One region of the Plantactinospora sp. WMMB782 genome, then DNA from elsewhere that is predicted to be linked to it. Evidence: predicted binding sites of a transcription regulator. Region 1 holds the regulator's gene; the other holds the start of a gene.
The links. The regulator HspR, encoded in region 1, represses chaperone genes until heat shock. The targets are predictions, from matches to a motif close to TTGAGTNNNNNNNACTCAA.
Positions count from the first base shown of each region.

Region 1 (3,410 bases):
CAAGAAGGCGTACCGGAAACTGGCCAGGGAATCGCACCCGGACCACAACCCGGGCAACGCCGAGGCCGAGGAGCGGTTCAAGGCCGTCTCCGAGGCGTACGACGTGCTCTCCGACCCGCGCAAGCGCAAGGAGTACGACGAGATGCGCTCGCTCTTCGGCTCGGGCGCGTTCCGCCGCAACGCCCGGTCCGGCGGGCCGGGCGGCTATCCGTTCGACGTCTCCGACCTCTTCGGCGGGATGGGCCAGCCCGGCGGCGCGGCCGGCGGGGACCGCCGGTTCGGTGCCGGCGCGGGCGGCTTCTCGGACCTGTTCAGTTCGATCTTCTCCGGTGGCGGCCCGACCCGGACCCGTGGACCGGCCCGGGGCCGGGACGTGGAGGCCGAGGTCGTGCTCGACTTCGGCGACGCGGTACGCGGCGTGACCGTGCCGTTGACGCTGCGCGCTCCCGGGGTCTGCGACACCTGCCACGGCGACGGCGCCAAGCCGGGGACGCTGCCCCGCACCTGCCCGCAGTGCCGGGGTGCCGGTGTGGTCACCCGGAACCAGGGCTCGTTCAGCTTCTCCGAGCCGTGCCGGGAGTGCCAGGGTGTCGGCACGATCGTGGACGAGAAGTGCCCGGAGTGCCGGGGTAGCGGCGGGGTGACCAAGTCCCGCACGCTGAACGTCCGGTTCCCGGCCGGGGTGGCGGACGGCCAGCGGATCCGGCTCGCCGGCCGGGGCGAGCCCGGTGACCGGGGCGGCCCGCCCGGCGACCTGTTCGTGCTGGTGAAGGTGCGCGCGGACGACCTCTTCGGACGCAGTGGCGACGACCTGACCCTGACGGTGCCGATCACCGTGGCGGAGGCGGTGCTCGGAACGGACCTGCGGGTGCCCACGCTGGATTCCGCGGTGACCCTGCGGGTGCCGCCGGGCACCCCGAGCGGCCGGACCCTGCGGGCCCGGGGCCGGGGGGTGGTCCGGCGGGACGGCCAGGCCGGCGACCTGCTGGTGACGGTGGAGATCGCGGTACCCGAGCAGCTCTCCCCGGAGGCCAGGAAGGCGCTGGAGGAGTTCGCCGCGCACACCCCGGCGGCGGAACGGGAACATCTCGACGCCCGGGTGCGTCGTTTCAACTGAGCTGTTGGCAACGCGGAGGTGATCAAGGTGGCCGAGGAGTACGTCGTCGTCTCGATCGAGCAGGCATCCGACGCCAAGGTTCTGATGATCTCGGTCGCGGCCCGGATGGCCGGCATGCACCCGCAGACCCTTCGGCAGTACGACCGGATGGGGCTGGTGCAGCCCGGCCGGGCTCCGGGCGGCGGGCGCCGGTACAGCGTCCGCGACGTCGCGCTGCTCCGCGAGGTGCAGCGGCTCAGCCAGGACGACGGGGTGAACCTGGCCGGCATCAAGCGGATCATCGTGCTGGAGCAGATGGTCGACGAGCTCCAACAGCGGATGGCCGGCCTACAGGCCGAGCTGGAGGCCGCCTATCACCGGATCGCCGAGCTGGAGGCGCTGGGTGGGCTGCCCCGCCGGGATCTGGTGCCGACCAACCGGCCGTCGACCGCGCTCGTCGTGTGGCGGCCCCGCCGCGGCACGGACCCGTCCGCCTGACGCGCCGGACCGTCGGCGCCGAAGGGTACTGGCGGGTACCGCCATGATCCGGGCATGCGTGACACTTCTCCCGGTGTTCCCGAAACCGATTACGCCGGGTGTTTCGGGAGCATTACGCCCGCTCTCGAATCCAATAGGTAGGAGACTCGGAAACCATTACCCCATGCGGGTCGGAAGGGCTTCACCGTACATAGCGGGTGGTGACGGAACCCGCGGGCCCTGTCCGGTCGGCCGGATCGTTCCGTCGCACGCCCGGCAAGGTCATTAAGCGCCTCGCCGTCCGGCCCGGTTCGGGTATGGGGGCGGGTCGCCGAGTCGTGTCCGGTGCCGCGCTCCGACGTGGCCCCGCGGACGCCTGTGAATGATCAGACAGAACTGATCAACGGTTCATTTGAATGTGGGCGGTTACAAGATTGTTTAATTGACGGCTATCTATGTTCTGACTATGGTGGGCTGCGGGCGCGACCGCATCGCGACGACCGGAAGGAACTAGCATGTCCAACGTGATGGCTGTCGGCGGAGTACTCGCGGCATTGTTTGCCCCGGCGGTAGCTACCGAGCCCGTGGTGGCCCCTGCCGAGCGGATCACCATCAGTGTGGAGACCGTCAACGGCTCGGGCTGCCCGGCAGGAACCACCCAGGTCAGCACCGCCGCCGACAACACGGCCTTCACGGTCAGCTACAGCGACTATTACGTCCTGGCCGGTGCCGGGGCGAAGCCGACCGAGTTCAGGAAGAACTGCCAGCTCAATCTGCGGGTCCAGATTCCTGCGGGGCTCACCTTCGCGGTGTCCCAGGTGGATATGCAGGGCTTCGCGTACCTCCAGCGGGGTGCCAAGGGCACGCAGCTCAACCACTACTACTTCATGGGCAGCTCCGCGACGGGCCAGCAGAGCCACGAGTTCAACGGGCCGTACGTCGGTGGCTTCCGTACCACCGACCGCGCCGCGTCGCTGGTCTACGCGCCGTGCGGCCAGGAGCGCAACCTGAACATCAACACCGAGCTGCGGGTGGACGCCGGCGACTCCGAGAGCGGCACGAGCCTCATGGTGATGGATTCGAGCCGGGGCAGTGTGCGCAGCGTCTATCACCTGAGCTGGAAGGAGTGCTGACCGCACCGTCGTGAACTCGTCCCCCCGCGGCGGTCCGCAGGGTTAGCGCGAGTCAGGGCCCCCGGGTCGGCCCGATGGAATTGTTAATGTCCATCGAGCCCGACCCGGGGGCCCTTGCGTATTTCGGGCCGGCGACTACTTTCCCCTTTTCGGACGATGGCGCATTCCCCTTTACGACATTGACGAACATCAATAAAGCAAGTTAGGGTACTTGTGCGCGCGCAACATTATCGGCACGATCGGGAGGGAACCCATGATCAGTGTGCTGGCCATTGGCGGTCTCGTTGCATCGCTGCTCGGCGGCTCGATTGTCATTCCGACGGATCCGCCCGTGGAACCGCCGGAAGAGAAGATTGTCATCGAGGTCATTACCATCAATGGCTCGGGTTGCCCGGCCGGCACCGCGGCCGTCGCGGTCGCCCCCGACAACACCGCCTTCACGGTGACGTACAGCGAGTACCTCGCCCAGGTCGGCGTGGGGGCGCGGCCGACCGATTCCCGGAAGAACTGCCAGGTGGCCCTCCAGGTGCACGTGCCGGAAGGCTTCACCTACGCCATCCTGCAGGCCGACTACCGCGGCTATGCCTACCTGGCCAACGGTGCGACCGCGGTGACGCGGGCGAACTACTACTTCCAGGGCTCCTCGCCGACGACGTACAAGAACCACAACTTCAGTGGTCCGCTGGACGACAGTTGGCAGACGA
Region 1 covers NZ_JBMHMC010000007.1:2,371,681-2,375,090, reverse strand. Annotated here, with positions in the region: gene dnaJ (molecular chaperone DnaJ) at 1-1,117, shown strand, start outside; gene ACN28A_RS12880 (heat shock protein transcriptional repressor HspR) at 1,202-1,594, shown strand; gene ACN28A_RS12875 (DUF4360 domain-containing protein) at 2,089-2,706, shown strand; gene ACN28A_RS12870 (DUF4360 domain-containing protein) at 2,960-3,410, shown strand, end outside.

Region 2 (3,410 bases), 140 kb from region 1:
TTGGGCTGTGCTGAACCGGCGTGAACTGGTGCTGCTCGGCCTGCTGCTGGCCGGCTGGACCGAGGAGCGGGTCGCGGTCGGTCTCGACCTGCCGCTGAGCACGGTTGCCGACACGGTGGCCCGGACGGTCGTCGCGCTCGGCGCCCCGGACCGGCACGTCGCCCTGCTGCGGGCGGCCCGCCGGGGCTGGTTCGTGCCGCACCGGACCGGATCGGTGCTGCTGGGCTGAGCGGGCGGATCGCGGAAGTTTCATCCAAGACGTCGCGGACCGGCGTTTCCCTGGTGTCGCGCGCACCGTTTGGCTAGGTAACCGCGCTGACGCGGTGACGGCCGATGGAGAGGGACCGGACTGCCACTCGGAAGGTACCGACCAGGCGAATGGAGTGGCTGTGTGGGCACGTGGGATGGTCGAGCCGCCTCGGGGTGCGGTCGAGGTCGTCGGCGAGGTCCGGCGGATCGCGGCGCTGCCCGGGGACGCCAGGGACCGGCTGCCGGAGCTGTTCGCCGTACTGCGCCGGGTGACGCCGTACAGCGCCGTCGCGATGCATGTGCTCGATCCGGAACTGCGGACGTTTGCCGCGCTCTGCGAGTACGGCTATCCGGAGTCCGTCGTCGCCTTCATGGGCGGGCCAGAGTTCTACCAGGACATCGAGTTGATCGGTCTGGACCGGACCGGGCCGCCGCTACGGGTACGTGACCTGCCGGTGCCACCGTCCGAGGTGCGGGTCTGGGCGGAGCACCTGGAGCCGGCGGGGTTCCGGGAGGGCGCGGGGATACCGCTGTTCACGTCCGACGGACGGCACCTGGGCATGATCACGTTGAACACCGACGACCCGGCACATCCGGACGATGCCGCGCGGGACGTACTCGGGCTGCTCATCCCGGCCATCGCCGACGCCGTCGACCCGATGCGCTCGATCGTCAACCTGTCCCGGATCGTCGCCGACGCCACCGCCGGAGTGGTGCTGACCCGCGGCGGCGAGGTACTGCCACTGCCCGGCCTGGGCGAGCATCCGGTCCTCCGGGCCGACTCGACGGTGCTCGCGGTGGCGGTCGCCAGCCTGGTCGACGGTGCCGCACACACCTCGTACCTCTGTCCGTACCGGACGGCGCAGGGGCTGGTGGGGCACGTCCGGGTCACCGTGCTGCCCTGCCCGTCGTCGGTGCCGGCGCATCTGGTGGCGATAGTGCTGGCGTCGCATCCCGGCGACCTGCGCGGCCTGACGCGGCGCGAGCTGGAGATCCTCGGGCTGCTGGTCGACGGCTGGTCGAATCAGCAGATGGCCCACCAGTTGGTGATCACCCAACGGACGATTGCCGCGCATATCGAACACATATTACGGAAACTGGACAGTCCGACCCGTACCCTCGCCGCGGTGACCGCGCTGCGCCTCGGTCTCTACGTGCCGCCGCCGCTGGCCGGAACCACATCCTCCTGAGGTTCGCACGCCGCCGTCCGGTGCCCCGACGGGCTGACGATCCGACCCGGCGCAGTGGGCTGGGTCACAAGCCGGAACACGGGGCATCATTTGTTACTTGAGTCGTACAAGCTCAACTAATCGATGGCAGGTGTGTGATGGCAACTCTTCCGGTTCTTCCCTTGACCGACGCTGTCCTGCTGCCCGGCATGGTCATCCCGGTGACCCTGGACGCGACCACCCAGGCCGCGGTGGACGCCGCCCGGGCCACCGGCGACAAGAAGCTGCTGGCCGTGCCCCGGGTCGACGGGGAGTACGGCTCCATCGGCGTGATCGCCACGATCGAGAAGGTCGGCCGGCTGCCCAGCGGCGAACCCGCCGCCGTGGTGCGCGGCGAGTCCCGGGCCCGGATCGGCTCCGGCGTCCCCGGACCCGGCGCGGCGCTCTGGGTCGAGACGGTCGGGATCACCGAGCCGGCACCCGCCGGCCGGGCCAAGGAACTCGCCCGGGAATACCGGGCACTCGTGACGTCACTGCTGCAACAGCGCGGCGCCTGGCAGGTCGTCGACGCCGTCGAGCGGATGACCGACCTGGCCGAACTGGCCGACTCGGCCGGCTACGCGCCGTGGCTCACCCTGGAACAGAAGATCGAACTGCTCGCCGCGCCGGACGTGACCGCCCGGCTCGAACTGCTGGTCGGCTGGGTCAAGGCGTACCTGGCCGAGCAGGAGGTCACCGAGCAGATCAACTCCGACGTGCGGGAGGGTCTGGAGAAGTCCCAGCGGGAGTTCCTGCTCCGCCAGCAGCTCGCCGCGATCCGCAAGGAACTGGGCGTGGACGAGCCGGACGGCTCCGCCGACTACCGCTCGCGGGTCGAGTCCGCCGAACTGCCCGAGAAGGTACGCGAGGCGGCACTGCGCGAGGTCGGCAAGCTGGAACGGGCCAGCGACGCCTCCCCGGAGGCGGGCTGGATCCGCACCTGGCTGGACACGGTGCTGGAGATGCCGTGGACCACGCGTACCGAGGACAACACCGACCTGGTGCAGGCCCGCGAGGTGCTCGACGCCGACCACGCCGGCCTGGCCGACGTGAAGGACCGGATCCTGGAGTACCTGGCCGTGCGCAACCGGCGGGCGGCCCGCAACCTCCAGGTCGTCGGCGGCCGTGGCTCCGGCGCCGTGCTGGCCCTCGGCGGCCCGCCCGGGGTCGGCAAGACCAGCCTCGGCGAGTCGGTCGCCCGCGCGCTGGGCCGGAAGTTCGTCCGGGTATCCCTCGGCGGCATCCGGGACGAGGCCGAGATCCGCGGCCACCGCCGGACGTACGTCGGCGCGCTGCCCGGCCGGATCGTCCGGGCGCTGCGCGAGGCCGGCTCGATGAACCCGGTGGTACTGCTCGACGAGGTCGACAAGATCTCCGCGGGCTACGCCGGTGACCCGGCGGCCGCCCTGCTGGAGGTGCTGGACCCGGCACAGAACCACACCTTCCGGGACCACTACCTGGAGGTCGACCTCGACCTGTCCGACGTGCTCTTCCTGGCCACCGCCAACGTGGTGGAGGCGATCCCCGGCCCGCTGCTGGACCGGATGGAGCTGGTGACGCTGGACGGCTACACCGAGGAGGAGAAGGTCGCGATCGCCCGGGACCACCTGCTGCCCCGGCAGATCGAGCGGGCCGGACTGACCGCCGAGGAGGTGAGCGTCTCCGACGCGGCACTGGGTCGGATCGCCGCCGAGCACACCCGGGAGGCCGGGGTACGCCAGCTCGAACGCGCACTGGCGAAGATCCTCCGCAAGGTCGCGGTCGCGCTGGCCTCGACCGACGGCCCGGTACGGGTCGACACCGGCAACCTGACCAGCTATCTGGGGCGGCCGAAGTTCACGCCGGAGTCGGCGGAGCGGACGGCGGTGCCCGGGGTGGCGACCGGGCTGGCGGTGACCGGTGCCGGCGGTGACGTGCTCTTCATCGAGGCGACCAGCATGGAGGGCGAGCCGG
Region 2 covers NZ_JBMHMC010000007.1:2,234,008-2,237,417, reverse strand. Annotated here, with positions in the region: gene ACN28A_RS12255 (hypothetical protein) at 1-229, shown strand, start outside; gene ACN28A_RS12250 (LuxR C-terminal-related transcriptional regulator) at 390-1,439, shown strand; gene lon (endopeptidase La) at 1,577-3,410, shown strand, end outside.
Region 2: a site for HspR is predicted at 1,537-1,555, ahead of lon (endopeptidase La). Genes of this name have one in related genera too.